3 regions of the Neobacillus sp. NRS-1170 genome follow, and region 1 is predicted to be linked to each of the others. Evidence: predicted binding sites of a transcription regulator. Region 1 holds the regulator's gene; each other region holds the start of a gene.
The links. Region 1 encodes Rex, which represses fermentation and respiration genes when NADH is low (regulators of the CRP and FNR family bind a similar motif). Its sites were predicted from a motif close to TTGTGAAATATTTCACAA; they were not measured.
Positions count from the first base shown of each region.

Region 2: ACIFOT_RS19145 (lactate permease LctP family transporter) is a predicted target of Rex. The motif match lies at 926-943, and genes of this name have one in related genera.
Region 3: hcp (hydroxylamine reductase) is a predicted target of Rex. The motif match lies at 5,457-5,474, and genes of this name have one in related genera.

Region 1 covers NZ_JBITPF010000099.1:27,808-36,083, reverse strand. The annotation lists gene tsaB (tRNA (adenosine(37)-N6)-threonylcarbamoyltransferase complex dimerization subunit type 1 TsaB) at 1-85, shown strand, start outside; gene rimI (ribosomal protein S18-alanine N-acetyltransferase) at 96-545, shown strand; gene tsaD (tRNA (adenosine(37)-N6)-threonylcarbamoyltransferase complex transferase subunit TsaD) at 542-1,567, shown strand; gene ACIFOT_RS30945 (ABC-F family ATP-binding cassette domain-containing protein) at 2,218-4,134, opposite strand; gene moaC (cyclic pyranopterin monophosphate synthase MoaC) at 4,308-4,799, shown strand; gene ACIFOT_RS30935 (redox-sensing transcriptional repressor Rex) at 4,830-5,489, shown strand; gene ACIFOT_RS30930 (YhbD family protein) at 5,611-6,234, shown strand; gene ACIFOT_RS30925 (polymer-forming cytoskeletal protein) at 6,247-6,969, shown strand; gene ACIFOT_RS30920 (cytoplasmic protein) at 6,983-7,693, shown strand; gene ACIFOT_RS30915 (MDR family MFS transporter) at 7,706-8,276, shown strand, end outside.
Region 2 covers NZ_JBITPF010000041.1:60,754-69,029, reverse strand. The annotation lists gene ACIFOT_RS19145 (lactate permease LctP family transporter) at 1-764, opposite strand, end outside; gene ACIFOT_RS19140 (PhzF family phenazine biosynthesis protein) at 1,084-1,980, shown strand; gene ACIFOT_RS19135 (LysR family transcriptional regulator) at 2,015-2,905, opposite strand; gene ACIFOT_RS19130 (MFS transporter) at 3,212-4,402, shown strand; gene ACIFOT_RS19125 (hypothetical protein) at 4,536-4,700, opposite strand; gene ACIFOT_RS19120 (NAD(P)H-dependent oxidoreductase) at 4,887-5,474, opposite strand; gene ACIFOT_RS19115 (MarR family winged helix-turn-helix transcriptional regulator) at 5,591-6,022, shown strand; gene ACIFOT_RS19110 (phosphoenolpyruvate synthase) at 6,502-8,276, shown strand, end outside.
Region 3 covers NZ_JBITPF010000003.1:69,134-77,409, reverse strand. The annotation lists gene ACIFOT_RS00305 (lysoplasmalogenase) at 1-623, opposite strand, end outside; gene ACIFOT_RS00310 (YceI family protein) at 1-24, shown strand, start outside; gene ACIFOT_RS00300 (DUF5316 domain-containing protein) at 1,234-1,491, opposite strand; gene ACIFOT_RS00295 (DUF6454 family protein) at 2,203-3,153, shown strand; gene ACIFOT_RS00290 (DinB family protein) at 3,413-3,916, opposite strand; gene ACIFOT_RS00285 (imm11 family protein) at 4,081-4,614, opposite strand; gene ACIFOT_RS00280 (hypothetical protein) at 5,006-5,200, opposite strand; gene hcp (hydroxylamine reductase) at 5,645-7,318, shown strand; gene ACIFOT_RS00270 (hypothetical protein) at 7,732-8,276, opposite strand, start outside.

The DNA.
Region 1 (8,276 bases):
ACATTCGTTTGTACCTAATTATATACGTTTAGCTGAAGCCGAAGCTAAGTGGTTAGAAGCAAAAGGAAAAAATTCAAATGAATAGGGATAGAAAAATGGTAGATTCTTATGTTTTTCGTTATATGAGGGAAGAGGATATCGACCAGGTTTTAGTTGTTGAACAGGCCTCGTTTACAGTACCATGGAGCCGTGAAGCTTTTTATAATGAATTGCACAATAACAAGTTTGCCGTTTATATTGTGCTTGAGGAAGACAATAAAATAATCGGATACTGCGGTACGTGGATTGTGATTGATGAGGCGCATGTAACAAATGTGGCCATTTTGCCGGAATTTCGCGGCAGAAACCTTGGGGAAACGATGTTGCGCAAATTGATGTCTGTTTCGAGGGAAATGGGGGCGAAAAGCATGACCCTTGAAGTTCGGGTAACCAATCATGTGGCACAATCGTTATACCGCAAACTAGGCTTTCAAAATGGCGGGATCCGGAAAAATTATTATTCAGATAATCAGGAAGATGCGCTAGTGATGTGGGTGAATTTATGATAAAAAATCAGTATATATTGGGAATCGAAACGAGCTGTGATGAAACGGCAGTTGCAATTATTAAAAATGGCCGGGAAATCGCGGCTAATGTTGTAGCATCTCAAATCGAAAGCCATAAACGGTTTGGCGGCGTGGTACCTGAGATTGCTTCACGCCACCACGTTGAACAAATGACCATCGTGATTGAAGAGGCTTTGAATCAAGCAAATTTAACATTTGCAGAAATGGATGCGATTGCTGTTACAGAAGGACCAGGTTTAGTTGGGGCTTTATTAATCGGGGTGAATGCGGCGAAAGCCCTTGCTTTTGCACATAATATTCCGCTTGTCCCAGTCCATCATATTGCCGGGCATATTTACGCAAACAGGCTGGTAACAGAAATGAAATTCCCACTATTAGCCTTAGTCGTTTCAGGCGGCCATACAGAGCTTGTTTATATGAAGGAGCATGGTCATTTTGAAGTTATCGGCCAAACGCGTGATGATGCTGCTGGGGAAGCCTATGACAAGGTGGCAAGGACGTTGAACATGCCATATCCAGGTGGGCCGCACATTGACCGTTTGGCACATGAGGGAAGCCCAACGATTGATTTACCTCGTGCATGGCTTGAGGAAGGGTCTTATGACTTTAGCTTCAGCGGGTTAAAATCGGCAGTTATCAATACTGTCCACAATGCTGAACAGCGCGGCGAGACGATCGCACCTGAGGATCTTGCTGCCAGCTTTCAAGAAAGTGTTATTGAAGTTCTTGTGAAAAAAACAGAAAGAGCAGTAGCTGAATATGGAGTGAAACAGCTATTGGTCGCTGGCGGTGTAGCTGCAAACAAAGGTCTTAGAGGTGCATTAGAAAAGACTTTTTCAGAACAGGCTGAAGTGGAATTAGTGATTCCTCCCTTATCATTATGCACCGATAATGCAGCGATGATTGCTGCAGCCGGAAGCGTGATGTTTGAAAGAGGTGTAAGAGCTGACCTTTCACTGAATGCGATTCCAGGTCTTGATATCGAACTATACAATAACTAAACCTTCCATTATCGGGAGGTTTTTTATCCTTTCGGGTCTAATATTCACACTGCTTTTATATGGGACACTATGAGAGGATTCGACGCCTGTTTTGTCCCATAGAGCCACTCTAAGGGACACTTTGAGAGGATTCGACGCCTGTTTTGTCCCATAGAGCCAATCTATGAGACACATTGAGAGGATTCGACGCCTGTTTTGTCCCATAGAGCCAATCTATGAGACACTTCGAGCGAATTCGACGACTGTAATGTCCCATAGAGCCACTCTAAGGGACACTTTGAGAGGATTTCACGACCGTTTTGTCACATAGCCACTTTTAGAGCATTATTTCAGAATTACTGGATGTCTTTCATCGCTATAAAAAACTAATCAAACGTTTGTTTAGTATTTTTTGTGGATAAATTTTTTTTCGAAAATTAAAATTAATAACATAATGTGGATAAGTACGTGTGTTCCTGTTGATAGTGTGGATAAAAACGGTGTTTTTTGTGGATAATGTGGAAAACTGAAGTGATTATTTGCAAATATACCATTTGAATTGTGCATAAGGTTGTGGAAAAAAGGTAATTTGTAAATGGATTGTTGATAAAATAAAAAGGACCGGACTTATTCAGTCCGGTTTTCACTTTTTAGTAACAATCACTTTATATTTATTCCGCCAGCTCCGCCCATTCTTCCATCAATTGCTCGAGCTCAGCTTTGGCTTTTTCACTTTTTATGTTAATTTCCAAAACCTTTTCGTGATTTTGAAAAATATCCGGCTCACATAACAGCGCTTCACAATCTTGAATTTCCTCTTCAAGCTCGTCAATCCTTAATTCAATCTCTTCTAATTTCCGTTTACGCTGCCGCTCTAGTTTTTTGCTTTCCTTATCCTGTTGATAACTATTTCTTTCTGAAATATCAATCTGAACCTTTTTAACAGATTCGGCAAGGGCTAATGCAGCCAGTTCTTCCTGTTCCAGCTTTTTTTCTAAATAATAATCATAATCCCCAAGATATTCACAGCTGCCCTCACGGCTTAACTCCAACACCTTTGTTGCAATACGGTTGATGAAATAGCGGTCGTGCGATACAAACAAAATCGTGCCAGGGTAATCGATTAAGGCATTCTCAAGTATTTCTTTACTATCTAAGTCAAGATGGTTGGTTGGCTCGTCCAAGATTAAAACATTTGCTTTCTCGAGCATCAGTTTCGCGAGGGCAAGCCTCGCCTTCTCGCCGCCGCTTAAAGTCGAGACCGTTTTCAGTACGTCATCACCGGAAAATAAGAAATTGCCGAGCACTGTCCGAATTTCTTTTTCATTTTTCAACGGGTAATCATCCCATAATTCGTTAAGGACACGTTTGTTTGATTTTAGCTCTGCCTGCTCCTGGTCATAGTAGCCAATCGAGAGGTTTGTCCCGTAGTGAATCGTACCGTCCAATGCTGGCAGCTTTTTAATGATTGTTTTTAAAAGCGTTGATTTGCCGATTCCATTTGGACCAACCAGAGCTATACTTTCACCTTTAAAGGCCCGAAAAGAAATCCGCTCAGAAATCACATCACCGTCATATCCAACGGCAAGCGAATCCACCATAAGAATATCATTACCACTCTGCCGCTCAATTTCAAATGAGAACGAAGCAGACTTTTCATCCCCTAATGGACGGTCCATGACCTCCATTTTCTCAAGCTTTTTCCGCCGGCTTTGCGCCCGTTTGGTTGTTGAGGCACGGGCTAAATTGCGCTGAATAAAGTCCTGGAGGTTCGCAATTTCTTGCTGCTGCTTTTCATAAAGCTTCATGTCGCGCTCATAGTTGGCCGCTTTCTGATCTAGATATGAGCTGTAATTGCCAGTAAACCGCTGAATCTGCTTCCGGGATACCTCATACACCTGCGTGACGACTTTATCTAAAAAATAGCGGTCGTGGGAGACAATTAATATTGCACCATCATAACCCTGGAGATATTGCTCCAGCCATGAGAGAGTATCGATATCCAAGTGGTTGGTCGGCTCGTCCAAGATTAAAATGTCAGGTTTGGTTAATAGCAGTTTCCCTAAAGCAAGCCGGGTTTTTTGACCGCCGCTTAAACTGGCAATCATCGCATTAGAATCATGAAAATTTAATCCGTGGAGCACAGAGCGAATATCCGCCTCGAACTGGTAGCCGCCCTGCTCTTTAAATTTCACTTGAAGCCCGTCATATTCTTTTAAAATTCTTTCGTAGCGACTTGAGTCTTCGAAAATTGCAGAATCGGCCATTTGTTCTTCAAGCTTTCGAAGTGACTTCTCCATCTGACGAAGTTCCTCAAAAACAGTCAGCATTTCTTCCCAGATAGACAAATTGGATTCTAACCCCGTATTCTGTGCCAAATATCCGATGGTCACATCTTTTGGTTTAATAATTTCCCCGCCATCATGTGACAGATGACCGGCAATGATTTTCAGTAGCGTCGATTTCCCCGCACCATTGCGGCCAACAAGAGCAACGCGGTCTCTTGTTTGTAATTCCAGCTTTATATTCGATAAAATAAGGTCAGCACCATAATATTTTTGTAGTTGATTAACCTGCAATAAAATCATAAAATTCACCTCTATACTACTCAATATTTTACCGTATTCCCAAAGGTCCGGCAATAAAGCGGGTCAGTTTGCCTGATGAGAAAACCTCATGGACAAAAAAATGTACCGATAGTTCAAAGTTTCACAGACATAGAAAGAAAAATAGTGTATGATTTAATCGGAGGATTGTTTATATGGCAGAATTCACTCATTTTAATGAAGAAGGCAGAGCAAAGATGGTTGACGTCAGTGATAAACCAGAAACGGCGCGCACAGCTCTGGCTCATTCAAGCATAACAGTCAGCAGAGAAATTTTTGAAAAAATAACGAATCATGAAATGAAAAAAGGCGATGTCTTAGCTGTTGCGCAGGTTGCCGCCGTGATGGCCGCGAAAAAGACATGGGATCTTATTCCAATGTGCCATCCTATTCCATTAACGGGAGTGAATATCTCTTTCTCGTGGGAACAGGCCGGTGACAACTATCAATTACATATTGCAGCTTCTGTTAAAACAAAAGGTAATACAGGTGTTGAAATGGAAGCGTTAACAGCAGCGTCTGCCTGTGCATTAACTGTCTATGATATGTGTAAAGCCGTTGATAAAGGCATGGTCATCGGACCGACCTATTTAGTAGAGAAAACGGGCGGTAAAAATGGAGATTTTAAGAGAACAGAACTAGTTTAACAAAACTATTTATATGGGGTGTGGGAGATTATGAGTAATGAAACGATGAAAATACCACAGGCGACAGCCAAACGGCTGCCCCTTTATTATCGATTTTTAAAAAACTTGCATTCTTCCGGCAAGCAAAGAGTTTCATCAGCAGAATTAAGTGAAGCGGTTAAGGTTGATTCGGCGACAATCCGAAGGGATTTTTCCTATTTTGGAGCCTTAGGGAAAAAGGGCTATGGATATAATGTGAATTACTTATTAACCTTCTTCCGGAAAACATTGGACCAGGATGAACTGACAAAGGTTGCCTTAATTGGGGTGGGGAATCTTGGTACAGCCTTTTTAAACTATAACTTTTTGAAAAATAATAATACGAAAATTGAATGCGCTTTTGATGTCGATCCTGGAAAAATGGGAACGACGATTCGTGAGGTACCGGTTTATCATTTGGATGAGCTGGAGAGGGTAATCACCGAACATCAAATATCAGTCGCGATTTTAACCGTTCCGGCACAGGTCGCCCAAATGATTACAGACCGGCTTGTAAAGGCAAATGTGAAAGGAATCTTAAATTTCACACCGGCAAGATTAAATGTTCCGTCCTCGCTTCGTGTTCATCACATTGATTTAGCTGTCGAGCTGCAATCACTGATTTACTTTTTAAAGCATTATCCAAATCCAACAGATGAAATCGAAGAATAAAATGTTTAAGGGCTTTTCGCAAAATTTTGCGGAAGGCCCTTTTATTATTAGGACAAGTTTTTCGAATCTTTACAACGTAACAGTGTTATGTTACATTAATACACAGAAAGGGGTTTTAATCATGAGCGAGGAGTTAATTTCGAAAAAGGAATTATTAGAGCTGGCGGGAATATCCTATGGACAGCTGTATAGATGGAAGCGTAAAGACCTCATTCCGGAGGAATGGTTTGTAAGGAAATCCACGTTTACCGGCCAGGAAACCTTCTTTCCAAAGGAAAAAATCTTAGAAAGAATCAATAAAATTCAAACGATGAAGGAAAATTTATCGTTAGATGAACTAGCAGACATGTTTTCTCCTAGTCTAAGCGATTTGCAGTTAGATAAGGATGAATTAATAAAACGTAACATTGTTTCAAATGCAGTGATGAATTTTTACCTGGAAAATGACCAAGGCAGCCCAAATTTTAATTTTTCCAGAATGCTTGAAGTTTATGTTTTAGAGAAGCTGTTGCAGTCAGGGGAGATCAATTTGGATGAAGGGAAAATGCTGCTGCAGGTGCTAAAGGACAATGCCGCGCTGATTAAGCAAAAAAGCTGTGAACTCCTGATTACCCGCAAACTTGGTGTATCATCGTGTTTCTTACTGATTAATGCGGAAGAGATCCATTTTGAGAGGGGAACGAAGATTGTCGTGCAGGTTTCCTTAATGACCTGTATGGAAGAAATTAAGTCGAAATTATTATAAAGGAGAATCCTTATGGAATTGAAAAATAGAGGAGATTTGGCCATTAATGGCTTAGGTTCTTCAAACGGCGGACAATTTAACCTAGTTACATTGAATGGCAGAGGGACGATCAACAATGATGTGGAATGTCATGAATTTGAATGCAATGGATTAGGGACGGTCAATGGGAATGTGACAGCAGATATGGCCAGAGTAAACGGGAATGCCAAGTTTAAAGGAACATTCGAGAGCCAAAAGTTGACCGTTGAAGGGACCGCGAAATTTGAGAAGAACATAAATGTCAAAAATTTAAGGATCTCTGGGAAAGCTTCAGTGGGCGGGAGCGTAAAATGTGAGGAGATTAAACTTCGGGGTATGCTTTCAGTTGGGGAAGACTGCGAAGCTGAGTATTTTAAAGGAGAATACTGCTTCACGATCGGCGGGCTCCTAAACGCAGATCAAGTTGATATAAAGATTTATGGGGAGTGCAAAGCAAAAGAGATTGGCGGGCAAACAATAACAGTAAGGCAGCATAAAGGGTCGTTCATTGGAGCTTTATTCAAGCCAATTTTCAAAGCGCAATTAGAAACGGAGTTAATTGAAGGGGACAAAATTGACCTGGAAAATACGATTGCGAAAGTGGTGCGGGGCAATCAGGTCAGAATTGGACCGAACTGTCAGATTGATGTGGTTGAGTACACAGACGAATTTTCACAGGATAAAAATGCAGTTGTGAATGATATCAGAAAGGCATAAGGGGGGAAGGGAAATGAAAAAAGACGCAAACTTGATTATCAATGGTTCAGGAAGTTACCCTGGCGGCCGTTACGATAAAATCAGCATCAGAGGCGAAGGGACGATTGTAAATAATGTGGATTGCTCCTCTTTTCATGTATATGGAACGAGTGAAGCGGTCGAAAATGTTAAAACAGGTTCAGTAAAGATTTTGGGGGAGGCTGAGATTAAAGGGAATATCGAGGCTGAGGAAACGCTGATCATGGGGACGCTCTCAGTCGGAAGCCGGGCGCAATTGAAAAAAATAAAGATCCTTGGGCTGCTCGAAGTGGGAGAGAGACTCTTCGGCGATCAAGCATCGATTAAGGGAAGCATCGTAGTAAATGGCGATGTGGAATATGAAACCTTCGATTCGAGCGGCGGTTTTGAAATTAAGGGATTATTAACCGCGGATACGATTAAGGTGGGGCTGCGCTACGGCCAAAGCACTGCGGAGGAGATTGGCGGGGGAAAAATAACCGTCAAAAAGAAAAAGAACTCTCTTCTTCCCTTCGGAAAAGAGGTTGGGACTCTTAAAGTGAAAGTTATCGAAGGGGATGAAATTTTTCTCGAAAATACAACGGCAGATATTGTTAGGGGCAATCAGGTGAAGATTGGCCAGGGCTGTCAAATAGGCTTAGTGGAGTATCGGGAGCATCTAAGCCAGGATTCACAAGCAACGATAAAAACAAAGACAAAGATATAAAGGAGAAATCGGATGGTAGCAAAAGAGAGTAAATTAGGTTTGGTTGTCGCGGGGCTATTACTGGGGATATTGATGGCCTCGATGGATAACACGATTGTCGTCACGGCGATGGGAACGATTGTCGGTGATCTTGGCGGGCTGGAAAGCTTCGTCTGGGTGGTTTCCGCCTATATGGTCGCGGAAATGGCCGGGATGCCGATTTTTGGTAAATTATCGGATATGTATGGCCGAAAAAGGTTCTTTATTTTTGGATTGATATTGTTTATGGCCGGCTCGGCCCTTTGCGGAACAGCCGAAACGATCACGCAATTAAGTATTTACCGCGCGATTCAAGGGGTAGGCGGCGGAGCTCTTGTCCCGATTGGGTTTACGATTATGTTCGATTTATTTCCACCCGAAAAACGCGGGAAAATGGGCGGTTTGTTCGGGGCAGTTTTCGGGCTTTCAAGTATCTTCGGGCCGCTGTTAGGGGCGTATATTACCGACCATATCAGCTGGCATTGGATTTTCTATATTAATCTCCCGCTTGGCATTTTATCATTGATTTTTATCGTCATCTCTTACAAGGAATCGCCGATTCACC
Region 2 (8,276 bases), on a different contig from region 1:
GCTGCAAAGATATCTGCTAACTGAGCACCTAAGAAAGTTAGAACAATTGCCTGTGTAAGTCCAAATGAAACACCGCTAACTAAAATCGCAGGGAATGTTTGTCTAATTCCTTTCAACCCATCGATAATAAATATTAGTAAGAATGCTATTACAATGCTTATTATTGGAAGGATCAATGCCGTATATCTTCCAACAACAAGCCCATCTAAACCTGTAAGTAGAGCGGGGACGGTTACTGGAATACCCATTGCTCCATATGCACCACCGGCAATGTTTGCAATCAAGCAAAGGCTAGCTGCATATATTGGACTAAATCCAAGTCCTACTAAAATGGCTGACGTTATCGCAACAGGTGCTCCAAATCCTGCAGCTCCTTCCAAAAATGCTCCAAATGAAAATGCTACTATAAGAACTTGCAATCTTTGATCCGCTGTAATAAAAGAGATACTATTCTCTATAATTGCAAATTTACCTGTTTTTACTGTTATTTTATAAAGGAAAATTGCAGCAAACACAATTGATGCTACTGGCCAAATACCGGCTAAAACTCCATAAATAGCTGACATCAAAACTAAAATAACAGGCATTTTATAAATAAAGACTGCAAAAGTTCCTGCTACAAGTATGCTGAAGAAGCCAGCGATAAAGCCCTTTAATTTAAAAACTGTCAGCATAACAATAAAAAAGATAATAGGAATGGCAGCTAAAATAGCTGACATCCATATGTTCCCCATTGGGTTATAAACTTGCTCCCATACATTCATGCTGTTCAACTCCTAGTGAATTGTAAGTCCTTTTTATTTTTAACAAACCAATTGATCACAATGTGAAATGTTTCACATTCCAATTTAAAAAATATATTTTTCTCTCTAGAAAGAATGGTTTTTACTATATTTCTGTTAACAGGGTTAGTATAGCATACAATTTGTGAAACATTTCACAATGTTTATGAATTAAATATGAACTTTAGGTTTAAATTGCATTAGTATTTCCGATTTATTAAATAAAAAAGGTTCATTTTACTAATGCATTAGCAAGGCATAGTATGGAGGTATCAAAAAATATTTGAAAGGAGTTAAGATGATGAGAGAATTAAGAGTTTATCATGTGGATGCATTTACAACAGAAAAATTTGGAGGTAATACAGCAGGGGTTGTGTTAGATGCAGAAAAATTAACGGAAGATGAGATGCAAAGTATCGCAAAGGAATTAAATTTACCAGAATCCGTATTTTTACTGCCTTCAAATAACAAGGAGATTGATTATAAAGTGAAATACTTTACTCCTGCTGAAGAAATCAACTTCTGCGGCCATGCAACTGTTGGGTTAACCTGGCTTTTGGCAACTGAGTTTGGTCTAGCCGAGAAAAAAGGTGGGATTGTGTTAGAAACGAATATAGGTAAAGTACCGGTTGTATGGCATAAAGAAAATGGAAACATAATTGATGTGGAAATGACACAAGTTACTCCAAAAACACAAGATTTCACAATTGACCTGGAAGAGCTTAGTCAGTTGATCGGCGTCAAACCAGAAAGCATCGACCCAACCTATCCAATCAAACTGGCGAATACCGGAAACTGGCATTTACTTGTTCCTATGAAAAACCAAATGAACATTGACAATGCTATGCCAGACTTAGCGGCTTTAGGGAAGCATAATAAAGAACATAATATCAGCACGACACACCTTTATACTTTTAACACCTCGAAAGAATGTGATTTATATACCAGAGATTTCGCACCTGGGATTGGCATACCTGAGGATCCCGTAACGGGGGCAGCAAACGGCGCATTAGCTGGTTTCCTCTATTTAGAAAGTGTTATTCCTCAAGGTGAGACGACACATCTTAAAATCGCTCAAGGAGATGCGATTGGAAGACCTGGAATGCTTTACGTGACTGTCATTCCGAATGAATCAGAACCAGTCATCAAAGTAGCAGGAGCAGCTACCATCACCATTCGCGGAATCTTAACGATATAAACAAAACAGCTTGAATGAAGTGCCTTCTTTAGGCCTACTTATTCAAGCTCTGGTCTTGTTTAAAATGTTCTTTTAAGATCTCCATAAATTTCTTAATGGAAGGTGCCGCTTGCTTAATAGATTTTAACGCTATACCTATTTCACGATACAAAACCGTTTCAAGTGGAATCACTTTCATGTTAGGAGTATTTTTCGGCAGGACCATTTCTGGGATAATGGTGATCCCTAGCCCTTCTTGAACCATAGAAATAATTGTATTGTTATCTTCTATTTCAAAAATAACATTAGGATGTACGTTATTTTCTTTAAGGAGCCTCTTTATTAAAAGATCACAACCTGCTTTTGGCATAATAAATGATTCATTATGTATTGATTTGACTTTAACTGGTTTCAGTGTGTTCAATCGATGATTTTCAGGTACTAAAACAAATAATTCGTCTTTTAGTAATTGAATGGTATCAAATTCTCTAACAGGAAGCGTTAAAAAACCAATATCAACCGTTCCTGAAGTGATCCAATCCTTGATATCGTCGTAGCCGCCTTCATATAACTCTATCTGGATGCCAGGATATTTATTTATGAAGTTACGAATGAGACCTGGAAGAAATTTGGACGAAAAACTGGGGAAAGTCCCGATTTTAATGCTTCCTACTTCGATTCCTTGTATAAGTGCCGCTTCCTGCTCAAGCAATTTTGCATGATGAATGAGCTGACGAATATGCGGTAAAACTCGCTCTCCCGCATCTGTTAAAGATATTCCGTTCCGATTACGCCGAAGCAATACGATTCCTAATTCTGTTTCAAGTGTTGAAATGTTATGACTAACTCCTGATTGTGACAACCCTAGCTTTTCGCCGGCTTTTGTAAAACTGCCGCTTTCAACAACCGCTAAAAAAACTTCGTACTGAAAAATAGCCAATATCACCACCCCCATTCATTCCTATTTTGAACTTTATTTTTGACTACTACAATCTAAGTCTATTTTAATAATATAGAAAAAAGATATCTTCAGTATACTAGATAAACCTTTTGTTTTCCTCGGAGGTAATTCATTTAACCAACCTCAATTACTTATAGTACGGTTCTCCTTGACCTTTCTCTTTAAAGATTCTAGATAATAAATGGCTGGTAAAAAGTATGGGCTTTCCTAGTAAAAATGTTTTATGGTATGATGTTTAAATTGTTTACTGCCTTGTTTCACATTTACATTCATCTAAGAAAAGAGGTATTTATGTACTCTACAGAATTATCCAAGCGACATTGGTTGCTCATCTTTACACTTTCTTTATTAACATTTGTCCTCGGGACAAGCGAGTTTGTTATCGTCGGGATCTTAACCGATATTTCCTCGGGTCTTCATATAACAAATGCCAAAGCAGGCACACTGGTTTCTGCGTTTGCCATTACCTTTGCCATTGCCACACCACTCGTGATGAGCGCAACAAGTCATTTTCCTAAGCGTAAATGGATGTTGTTTTTGATCGGAACGTTCATCATCCTGAATGCTTTGTGTGTAATTTCGACGAGCTACATCATGTTCCTTGTACTTCGGATGATGACGGCGATTGTAACAGGAGTTTTAATCTCACTTGCCATGATTGTTGCAAGTGAAACCATTCCAAACGCAAAGCGAGGACTTGCTATATCATTTGTTTTCGGTGGTTTTACACTTGCAAACGTGGTTGGAGTACCAATTGGCACTGTAATAGCTGAATGGTACAACTGGAATGCAACCTTCCTGTTAACGACTTTTCTGGGTGGAATTGCGTTTTTGGCATCATTCTACGTTTTGCCTAATAAGCTCAGTCAATTTCGCAGTTCGATGCGTGATCAATTTTCTTTGTTGACACACCCACGAATCTTAATGGCGTTTTTCATTCCATCTCTAGGATTTGGAGCGACGTATGCCGTTTATACGTATCTTGTTCCGATCCTGAATGGAATGGAAGCACCGAGTAATTCCATCAGTTTGATATTGTTTGGCTACGGATTTATTTCGATTTTCAGCAACATTCTCGCTGGTAAAATTGCCAGCTACAATGCGATCGGGCGCCTTCGAATGGTTTTCCTTGTGCAAGCAATTGTTCTGATCAGTTTATATTGGACGACAAATAATCTACTCTTTGGATTGATTAACATTGGCTTGATGTCATTAATGGCCATCCTTTTAACAACATCTACCCAGCTTTATTTGATTGACCTTGCTGGTATTTATCAACCAAAAGCGACAGGACTCGCTGCTTCACTGATGCCAGTCGCAAGCAATATCGGTATCGGCATGGGTTCCGCAGTAGGTGGAATGGTTTACCATCAAGGAAATTTGATGAATGTGACATTGGTCGGCGGATTGATTGCAATACTAGCAAGTCTTCTAACTTTTCTAAGCCATCACTTGGACCAAAAACAAACAAACCCCGCATAAGAGAGAATCTGCGTACGCTTTGGCAAGCTTTGTTTTGACACCTTCAGATGGACAAAATCTTTCCGTTGCATATTAAAAGAAGAAAGAAGTATCAAGAACGTTGAAGTGTTCTTTGATACTTCTTTCAAATGCCTCAAAACCAATAGTATTGAATCTTTTTATCTTTGCTAGATAGGTTTTCAATTATTTCTTCTATGCCTGTATTATTTTCTACATTAGCTAATTCACGTGCCAGCTCAATATTTGGCACATCATCATTTCGACTTAGTTGAGAAGCTAACAGGTTCACTACTGACATAATGATCCCTCATTCAAATTTAATTCTTGTACATACATCAGAAATTTTTCCGTATAGAATACTCTAAGCATTCCAGACAAAAAAGATAAGCTAAACAAGATATCTCAACAATGATTGGATTTTTTCTCCGTCACTTATGATACGGTTCTTTCTCCGTGGCATATCTAAATGAGATATCGAGTTATCTTAATGAACTAGTCTTTTAAAATAATTTAAAATCTTGTCTAGTTTTTTCATTTGGTTTCCCTTTGGACTTTCCATATTCCCAAATTCAAAGAACTTCACTTTCTTGATTCCCACGAAATTAAATAAGGCTCTTTTCATTAGAATTTTATGTGCATTATTCAACCAAAAAAATGGATAGTGCGCAGGCCCCTTCATGGTAGATATACAGATTACCGACTTTCCTTTCAGCAGCCCTTCCGGAAAATATCCCTGCTTATCTTTATAGGCAAAATTAGAAGCGAATAATTGGTCGATATATCCCAAAAGCATCGCTGGAGGTCTTCCCCACCAAATAGGGTAGATAAAAACAATCTTATCGGCCCATGTAAGTTGCTGTCTATATTTTTCAATATTAGGATCACTATGCATATCTCGTCTTCGTTTTAGCTCGTTAAACACCAGAAGTGGATTAAAACCCTCATCATATAAATCCAACACCTGTAACTCTTTAATATGAGGATTCTGTTTACTGCCTTTGATAACGTTTTGTAAAAAAGCATAATTTAAACTTTTATGATTTGGATAAGTATAAATAATTAACATTTTCATAAGGCACCTCTTAATTATCATTTGATAACTAAATTGTAGCATCCTTACATTTGATTATCAATTGATAATTGTTTTTTGATAACTATTTTGTTATCTTGTCTTTAAGAGGTGAGATCATGAACAAAAAAGAACTTTTTTACAAGCTCGTATCATTTACAGCTGCTGTTCATCGTGTAACAAATGAATTAACGAAAAATGCAAAGCCAGATTCAATCTCGCAAGTTCAATATAATATTCTTGAATTTATCACAGTTAGTCAGCCTGTAACTCCTAGTGAAATTAACGATTGTCAGAATATGTCTATGTCAAATACTAGTCGTGAGCTAAGCAAGTTAAGTGAGAAGAAATTAATTGAAAAGATGATTGATAGCAAAGACCGACGAAAACAATATGTTCGTCTATCGCAGGATGGGGAAGTTGTAATGAACGAAGCATTTGCTGCAATTGAATCCCGTTTCCTTAATCGAATACAAAATGCTTCTAAAGAAGATTTAATAGAGATTGAACTTGCAATCGATACTCTTCATAAAAAATTATTCTATCCTTAAGCATAAGTTCTAATTTTTTTATATTACTATTAAAGGAGCGCATTTCAATTTGAAATGCGCTCCCTTAATAGTTATTTCCCATAATCTTTTTTCTTCATTAAACCTTTCCTGCTATTCTGAAAGTTCTCCTTTTTCGATTAAAAACCTCATTTACTTGTGGTAAGGTTCACCGCGATTAATCCGAAATTTTATCGAATAATTATATTCCGGACTCATAGTAAATTCAATTAACTAACTATCCGGCAGGTTCTCCAGTTCCTGAAAGACCTTTATTTTTATATCCTCGCCTGATGTAATCGATAGTAAAGGAAGATCAATTGCAACCCTATAAAAAAAACATTTTTTGCCTTTAAAAGAAGGATTTTGCTGCAAGCAGCAAAGCCTACAAAAGCCCGATTGATAACATTTAATTTGGTCATTTAAACTGAAACTCAAAATACAATTGATATCAGTGGTGTTAAGCTGAAAGGGTGATAGGAATGGAGAAATTCGTTTTGCACCTTAATGAAGTTGACAAAGAATCATTACCATACGTTGGGGGAAAGGGCGCAAACCTTGGTGAAATGACGAAGGCTGGCTTCCCTGTGCCGCAAGGCTTTTGCGTGACCATATCAGCGTACCAGGCTCACGTGAGAAAAAGCAAAGAGATGGATGGGTTCTTCACCGAGCTTGACCAAGTTCAGGCAGATAACCTAGAAGAAATTCGTAGGTTGGGACAGAAAATTCGTGAATCTATCGAGCACCTATCCATTCCATGGGATGTACAGACTGCCATCGTAGAGGCGTGGCAGCAGTATGGGATGGGGAAAGCCTTTGCGGTTCGTTCGAGTGCAACCGCCGAAGATTTGCCCAGCGCTTCTTTTGCCGGTCAACAAGAAACTTATCTTAATGTACGGGGTTTGCAGCAACTCCTTGATGCCGTTCGTCACTGCTGGGCATCGTTGTTCACGGACAGGGCCATTTCATACCGGACGAAGAACGGTTTTAATCACCGGCAGGTTTTTCTATCCGTGGTGGTTCAAGAAATGATCTTCCCATCCGTATCTGGCATCATGTTCACAGCGGACCCTATTACGGGAAATCGGAAAGTCACCTCTATTGATGCCAGTTTTGGATTAGGGGAAGCCTTAGTATCCGGACTGGTATCAGCAGACCTCTATCAGGTTAAAAGCGGTCAAATCATCCAAAAGAAGATTTCCGACAAAAAAATTGCGATCTACCCCCTTCTGGATGGCGGCACAATAACAAAGGATTTATCCATTGAGCAGCAACAGTCCCAAGCTCTTTCAGATGAACAGATCCTCCGGTTAGCGGAGCTCGGGCGGAAAATTGAAGAGCATTACGGAACCGAACAGGACATTGAGTGGTGTTTCGTAAACGGCGAGCTTTACATTGTTCAAAGCCGCCCAATCACGTCACTCTACCCCGTACCGAAGATTACTGATAATCGTCTTCATGCCTTTATCTCGATGGGGCATCAGCAAATGATGACAGATGCCATAAGTCCTTTGGGCATTTCGATCCTTAGGACGATGTTTCCCTTTGGCAAATCGGACTCTGTTCGATCAGAGAGTTCAGCGGTCCTGGAGGCAGGAGGTCATTTGTTTTTCGACCCGACTGATTTGCTATATCTAAAACCGGTCAGACGAATACTGCCTCGATTACTGTGTCTCATTGACGAACGAATTGGCAGCGCCATGGGACAATTGGTTCTTCTTCCCGAATATCAGCATCCAGCAAACAAACATGTAAAAAAGGCATTTTATCGAACCGCCCGAACCGCTATTCGGACCGTTCTTCCCGGTTTGTTTGTAAAAGATTTCACCGCTGCTAGGCAAGATATCAGCCTTTTCATGAACCAAAGAATTCAAGAGACTGAACTCCTTCTGTTTGAGGTGTCAAGTGCCGAACGTATTTCAAGGCTCCAGGAAAACCTCGGCAACTTAATCTTATCAGTGATAAGAAAAATAGCCCCCTACATGTTTTCGGGTCTGGCTTCAAAAGTGTTAACTGAGGCATTGGTAAGAAGATGGCTGGGTCATGATGAGAGAGTGCATTTGCTTAACAAATCCTTGACCGGCAACGTCACCAGCGAACTCGGCCTAATGATTGGCGATCTTGCTGATATAGCAAGAGAATATCCCCAGGTCGTCGAGTATATACAGAGAGCCGAGGATAGCACCTTCTTTGATGGATTGTATCAAGTTCAAGGAGGAGATGCATTCGGGAAGGAATTCGAGCACTTCATGAGCAT
Region 3 (8,276 bases), on a different contig from region 1:
CAAATCGAAGCATTAAAAGAATAATAAATTAACTCCATTATAAAATACAAAAGGCGAGTCAATAGACCTCGCCTATTTTTTATCCGAAGAATAGCTGACAAAACCAGGAAAGAAACGCAAGCGTGTGCAATTAAAAATTGCGCAGTATAATAGGTTGTCATAATCAGGATATCAGAATGGGGAATCTCTGAAACAAACATATTCCATGACAGAATTGAGTCTGAGAGGACAAATAAAATACTTCCTATTATTGCCCATATATTATGGGACAAAAATCCACTCCAACTCATCAGGGATATAATCACAATATACATAAGTACGGGAACTACTAAGGTATCATTATGATTCCGAAGCAATGCAGCGATTACGTGATATCCCATAACAAAGCCGTATAATCCAATAGGTAGAATCATAAAAAGTGAAAGCTTTGTAAAACGCCAATAACGGGAAAACCCTGCTGTATAAAACAGATGACCCACTAGGAAGGCTGTTAAGCCGATAACGAACCATCTAATTAACCCATCACCTAGCATACAGATAAATAATCCGCTCCATATAATCCAATGAGGGCGTGATTTTTTATCAGGTATTTGTTTATACGCATAGAAAAGAATTAGCCACATTGGAATTAATTTAAATAGCATTTTGATTGCTTCTGGCTTGCTGGGAATGGCAAATAGGTATATAAGGCCCATAAGTAAAATGAAAATGGGTAATCGATAAGTTTTCAATATACACCTCATTGTAACAGATTTATTTCTCCTTGTTTTATAGCCAACAACTTCACCACATAGGAGTTTAATAATCTACTATTATCTTTATAACTAAACGTTTTCTTTCCGAAACTACCTGCCCTTAATGCAATAAGAAAACCTTCCAAATGACAGTTTGATCTGCAACTATTGCACCCGTTAGTTGAAGAACTTTTCAAATATTTCAAATATTATCATATACAGAACTATAGTCTTTTTTTGCTTGTTGTATAGATGATTCCCAGTACTTTATGTAATCTTGTTGTTTTTTTAACTTTACTGTTTGTTTCGTGTACTTGGATATCATCTTGTGATAATTAAGTCTTTCTTCCATATTTCTAATAACGTTTTTACAATCTTCGTATGACATTCCCATTGAACGTTACTCCTTCCTTGGTAATACAAAAAATTAAAGAATTTTCCTCTATTCATATTCAACTCAAGCACATGTTAGTTTAACGATTTGATTACTATTTTTGATTTATTTCATTAGAAAATAGGAAACCACCGAAATTAATAAATTCGGTAAACCTATTAATAATATAGAATTAGTTAATGAAAATCTTTGATTTCTATCCTCTTTTAATTCAGATTTTAGATTTCTACCCAACCTATCCCCATCCACGAATGCTCCAGATAACAAGGCACTTAATATCAGTGAGATTATTCCGATAGCCCCAGTTATTTTATACAATAATGTGAAATCGTTTGAAATTAATGAAATAAAAAGAGCAACCACCACGATATTAAGTCCTATAATTAATTTCTTGATAAATATCACATCCTTTTGGTGTTTTTACTTTAATTTCCAATTCGTTTTATTAATTATACATTTTCAGAATTTTATAAATACCACAATCCCCCAAAATTTCTTAAACTAACCAGCCCCGTTAGCCATCCATGCAGCACAAAATCAGTGCTGCACCACAGAGAATGAAAATGGTTAGGAAGTGTCAATACTGATACTGACCTTAATCCAGTCAACTCTAATCCATAGACTTACTAATTAACGCTCTTCTCTTTTTTTTAACAATTGAGCAGGGTCTTCTTTAGCTTTGTCTTTTTTCGGAGTTAGAGAAGTTTATTTTCATAGTAGTCGAAGAAGAAAAAGGCTCCCGCAGCAATAAATCCTCGTTAGTATAGGAATCTTTACAAATACCTAACACACCAATTACTCTCACTTAACATTACTATAGTAAGATACATAAAGCATCATAAAAAAGGGGAAATTTAAGATGACTTTGGGCAAGGACATCAACTGGATTTGTTATGATCTAACTTTAAAGTGCAACAGTATAACCTATTGTTTGATAGAGGTAACTTTAGCCTTCAATTGTTTAACTGATAAACATATCTTTTAAATAAAGGTTAACATCCAGTTGATTAATCAATTTTTTTACTGCCTGAATAATTTTAAATTATTTTATCCCTTAAAAATCAGGAGGATGAAATGATGAAAAAAGTAATTCTTGCACTGGCTACCACGCTTGTTATTGGAACCGGAACAACAGTTTTTGCAAATCCTAACACGTTTTTTTCTGGTTCAGAAGGAAAACAACTCACAGAAAAATTCCAACAACTTACTCGCAATAATATTTGGGAACAGAAAGAAAAAGTTGATCTGAAATTTAACACCTATCATCCACAAGGAATGACGAAAGTCGGAGACTTGTACTACATGTCTTCTGTAGAAATTCTTGAAAAACCTGTTAAATACGACCAGCCGAAAGATGGTTATGATCGTACACCAGGTAAAGGAGTCGGACACCTATTTCTTTTTAACAAAGAAGGAAAACTCCTAAAAGATTTAAAGCTTGGTGAAGGGGATGTGTATCATCCTGGAGGAATTGCTTTTGATGGTAAATCAATCTGGGTTCCTGTTGCAGAATATCGCCCAAATAGCAAGTCTATCATTTATAAAGTGAATCCGGAAACGATGGAGTCCCAAGAAGTATTTCGTGCGAATGACCACATTGGAGGAATCGTTCGCGATGAAAAAAACGGAACTTTAAAAGCTGTGAGTTGGGGTTCAAGAACCTTTTATGAGTTTAATGAAAAAGGAAATGTTGTTCAAAAAACAAATAATCCCAGCCACTTTATCGATTATCAGGACTGCGAGAATGCAGGCAAAGACAATCTGATATGCAGTGGTATTACGGAATTGCCACAACCAGGATCATCAACTGCCAAATATGAATTGGGCGGACTAGCCCTACTGGATATGAAAACAATGGATATGGTTCATGAACTGCCAATTTCTCTGTTTTCTCCTCAGGGACATGTTGTCACGCGCAATCCAGTATTCCTTGAAAATACAGCACAAGGAATGAAAATGTACGCTGTTCCTGATGATGATCAATCCTCTATGCTAATATATGAAACAAACATTAGTAAAAAATAATTTTTAGATGAAAACTTTGATGCCAAACATCAAAGTTTTCTTTATAGGTACTCTCTTTCAGAAATAAACACATTTACTGTATCTTATCATTTCTTCTACTCCCTCAGTTTAATACGATTATCTGACGGATACTCGCTAACCTGCTTCTTTTGCTTAATTAGAAAAAAGATGCTGCCACTGCAACACCTTGTTTAACTCTTGCACCCGTTAGTTGAAGAACTGGTCCATTTAAAGTGGATGGTGCTTGAGTTACTCTCTTCTATTTTGAATATAGGTAAAGTCCAAAATCTTGCATAACGGAGGTGTGCCCCATTTGTCGCAACATAGTAGCTATATTGCCACGGTGATATGATCCGTGAGTGACAACGTGTAGTACCGATTCAGAAATAGAAGTTTCAAGCAACCCAGCATATGGATTATCCACCACAATCAACTTTTCAATATCTTCTTGACTGTTCAGAAGTGCTTTGTTTCGTTCGGATAAGTCTTGAAATATTTTTTTCATTTCCTCAATACTTTTCGTTTCCACCTGTTCTCTTAATTGATTCGTGACCGCCATTGCATCATTCATACTTTTACCTGAGATAATGTCAAACCATGCATAATCTGTGAGATAAATGTGAGACAATACCTTTGATACCGAAGAAAAACCACTTTGAATTTCCTTATAATAAACTTCCTTTGGAAGTTCTTTTAAACGATCAATTATAACTCCATTTGCCCATACGTGGTAGTTGTACATTTTTAATGCTGGGTGTGTCATATTAAATTCCCTCCATTTCCACTTGTTTTTCGTATTGACATTTGATGCCACAATATATATATGCTGTTTTATTTATAATAATCCTTCTTCAGCTAACCTGCTTCGTTAGCACAAAAAGAAAATGGGATCGCCGCAGCCATCCCATTCTTCAACTCTTGCACCCGTTAGTTGAATTGCACCCCCTTTATTTTTTCCTTTTCAAATCTTTTCTTTATATAATCTGAAACTAAAATATGAGAATGATAGTCAGCATTTCTAACTAAATTAAATTGTCCCAAACCGTCTACTTTATAAACTATTTTTTCGAAACCAAGTATTGCATTGGTTCCTTTAATAGTTGTAAATTCTGATGCCTCTTTGTTAATCACCTCTACAGCATTAACAATATTTATTAAATAATAATTAGGAATTTTCTTTTCTCCTACAAAAACATTTGCATCAAATACCTGTATATCTTGAGGGCAAACATCCTGCAATATATCTAAAACCTTTGTTGAAACGACTATTAATTGACCACTGTTAGGTAGTACATCTGATAAATATTTTTCCGAACATTCAAAAACGATTTTTGGTGAAATGACAGCTTCGCTAATCACTTTACCTTGTCTAAAAACGAATCTATCTGTACTAGAACCCTTAATGTATTCACCAATTCTTTTGTTAGGGTATTTATCAGGAATTGCCCAAATCCAAAACATAGTATCACCTGCATTAAACGATATTTACTTAATAATATCATAGGTGTATTTCTTAAATTAATCTGCATCGTTAGTGCAACAAGAAAAAAGGATCGCCGCAGCAACCCTTTCTTAAACTCAAGCACCCGTTAGCCATCCATGCAGCACAAAATCAGTGCTGCACCACAGAGAATGAAAATGGTTAGGAAATGTCAATACTGATACTGACCTTAATCCAGTCAACTCTAATCCATAGACTTACTAATTAACGCTCTTCTCTTTTTTTTAACAATTAAGCAGGGTCTTCTTTAGCTTTGTCTTTTTTCGGAGTTAGAGAAGTTTATTTTCATAGTAGCTCAATAAAAAAACAGGATTACCGCAGCCATCCCATCTATAGCGACGAACCGTTTGTCTAATAAATACCTTCAGAAGCTACAATCGCAATACTCCATACGATAAATGTAAATGATATTGTCATCCATAAAGTATTAGTAGTCGTTTTCTCATCTTTTTTAACTTTCTTAATTACAGAAACTAGGTTAAGACAAAATACAACCGACAGAATTGGCATTAAAAACCAACCTATGTACAAAAATGGGATTGTCATAAATTTATCCCCCAAAAGCAATATATCTTTCTTAAAATCCTTATTCGACAATTATCCTAAATTTTCCTTTCTTCAACTAGCCTGCTCCGTTAGTACAAGAAGAAAAATTTTCACAAGCTCAAATTTTTTTTAAATAAGGTCCTAAATCTTACTGATAGTTCAATTTAAACCAAATATTGTATTCAACTAGGTTTTTATTTCAAACCCCATCCACTTGTCCTTTTTGTCATGAAGTATTCAAATCTTTTTGACTTGTTTGTGAACAGATTCATAAAGAACTCCAAATTTAAAATTAAGGAATTTATAATAACAACGTAAACAAGTTGATTATATTTTTAATCGCTTATGATACTTATTCAATAATTCACACTAAATAAGAGAAAGTGTTTATAGAAGAAAAATTAGAAATCGAAAATCATTCACTGGAGGAAATTATAAATGAGTATGTTTTGTTTCCAATGTCAAGAAACCTCAAAAGGAACAGGTTGTACAGTTGTTGGAGTATGTGGAAAAAAAGATGATTTAGCAAATATGCAAGATTTATTGATTTACACGATTAAGGGAGTCGCGATTGTGAATACAATGGCTCGTGAAGTCGGGATTAATCAAAAGAAAACAGATCAGTTTATCATAAATGGTCTTTTTATGACAATTACAAATGCAAATTGGGATAAAAATGAATTTTTTAATACTGTAAGAGAAGGATTAAAACTCCGGGAAGAAATTAAAGCGGCAATCAGAAATGCAGGGTGCACTTTAGACAACAATAGCGATTTTGTCACTTGGTATGGTGAAACAAATAATCAGCTTGAAATGAAATCTGCTTCTCATGAAGTTAGTATTTTAGCTACAAGTGATGAAGATATTCGTTCATTAAGAGAGTTAGTGACCTACGGTTTGAAAGGAATGGCTGCATATTTAGAGCATGCAGCAAATCTTAACTATGAAAATGAAGAGCTAGATGCCTTTATGCAAAAAGCACTTGCAAAGATCACAGATGATTCAGTAAGTATGGAACAATTGATTGAACTTTCAATGGAATGTGGAAAGTACGGCGTTCATGCCATGGAGCTTTTAGATACAGCAAATACATCAACGTATGGTCATCCTGAAATGACGAAAGTAAACATTGGTGTACGTCAAAATCCGGGAATTTTAGTTAGCGGTCATGACCTGAAAGATATGGAAGAGTTATTAAAACAAACGGAAGGCACGGGAGTAGATGTGTATACACATAGTGAAATGCTTCCAGCACACTATTATCCAGCATTCAAAAAATATGATAACTTTGTCGGTAACTATGGAAATGCGTGGTGGGAACAAACTCGTGAATTCGAGAGCTTTAACGGTCCTATTTTTATGACAACAAACTGTATTGTTCCACCAAAGGAATCTTATAAAGGAAGAATGTATACAACTGGGTCAACTGCTGCCCCGGGTGTAACCTATATTCCTAAAAATGAAGATGGTACAAAAGATTTCTCCGTTATTATTGAGCATGCAAAGAAATGCCAACCACCAGTAGAAATTGAAAACGGTGAAATTGTTGGAGGATTTGCGCATAATCAAGTGGCTCAAGTAGCTGATCAAGTTGTAGAAGCTGTGAAAAAGGGTGATATAAAACGATTCTTTGTAATGGCTGGCTGTGATGGTCGCCATAAGAGCAGAACCTATTATAAAGAGTTTGCCGAAGAGCTTCCAAAAGATACTATCATTTTAACAGCCGGTTGTGCAAAATATCGATACAATAAGCTAGATTTAGGTGATATCAACGGAATTCCAAGGGTACTTGATGCCGGTCAATGTAACGATTCCTACTCTCTAGTCATGACTGCATTGAAGCTGAAAGATGCATTCGGATTAGAAAGTGTAAATGAATTACCGTTATCTTACAATATCGCATGGTATGAGCAAAAAGCGGTTATCGTTTTCTTATCTTTACTTTACTTAGGTGTGAAAAATATTCACGTTGGACCAACATTACCAGCTTTCTTATCACCAAACGTGACGAACTTCTTAATTGAGAATTTTGGTGTAGGCGGCATTTCAAATACAAAAGACGATATGGAAATGTTCATGAACAGCTCAATTGAAATTCAAGAAAGTATATTAGTTTAATAATAGTCCTAATCCCGTCTGGGATGAAGGATAAAATGAATGATCAAGGGAAAGTCAGTGACTTTCCCTTGATTTTTCCGTTTATATATTAAAGCAAAATCATCTACTGACATTTAATTTAGATACATTAAAGGAATTTATCACTGAAAACACAAAGAATTTCCAAAAAATCATAGAGTTTTTAAAGTAAACTTAAAACAACTGACAATAGATTTGGCGGTGTTAAACCATTCTTAACGAATCACCAAGGAATGGGTTTTTTTATTTTTATTTAAATGCACTTAATAATGAGTTTGTTGAACAAATCTGCCTCTTACTTCTATAAAAAAAGCCAAAAAGGCAAGAATGCACCCGAAAACGGAACCCTTTATTTGCTTAATTGGGGATCCCAAAGTCGATTTCATTGTGTTATTTTATTGTGCTACTCCCTCTCCCTGGTAAATCCGAAATGCTGGAACAATCGTGTCTGAAACAATTTCTTTTCCTTTTTCACGAATAAAGTCCAATTTATAATAGGCATCAAATCTTTGACTGATTTCCGTTTTCACAAGTTCGGGCGGAGTGACGACGATGAATTGGAACTTCAGTTTTTCGGCAACTGCGAAGATCGGGTCAAGGACATGTGCCGATGCAGCTTGTCCGAACGGATTATCACAGACTAAAGGAACCCAGCTTTGATCTGTTTCGCTTTTAACCGATAATAACATCATCATCATAACCATTCGGGCTGATAACTTCTGTCCTCCACTTCCATCGGATTTCGTCTTAGAACCTTGATTAATTGTCTGCCAGGTTGAATAATGCTCTTTTTGCGGTTTCCCGTACATAAAGGCATTATCTGTCCGCATATTATAGACGAGCAGCTCTGGATATCGATTTCGAAGTGATACAAATAATATTTGCTCATCACTAATCAGTTGTTTAATTTCTTCATCTAGTGCTCGATTATGATCATCAA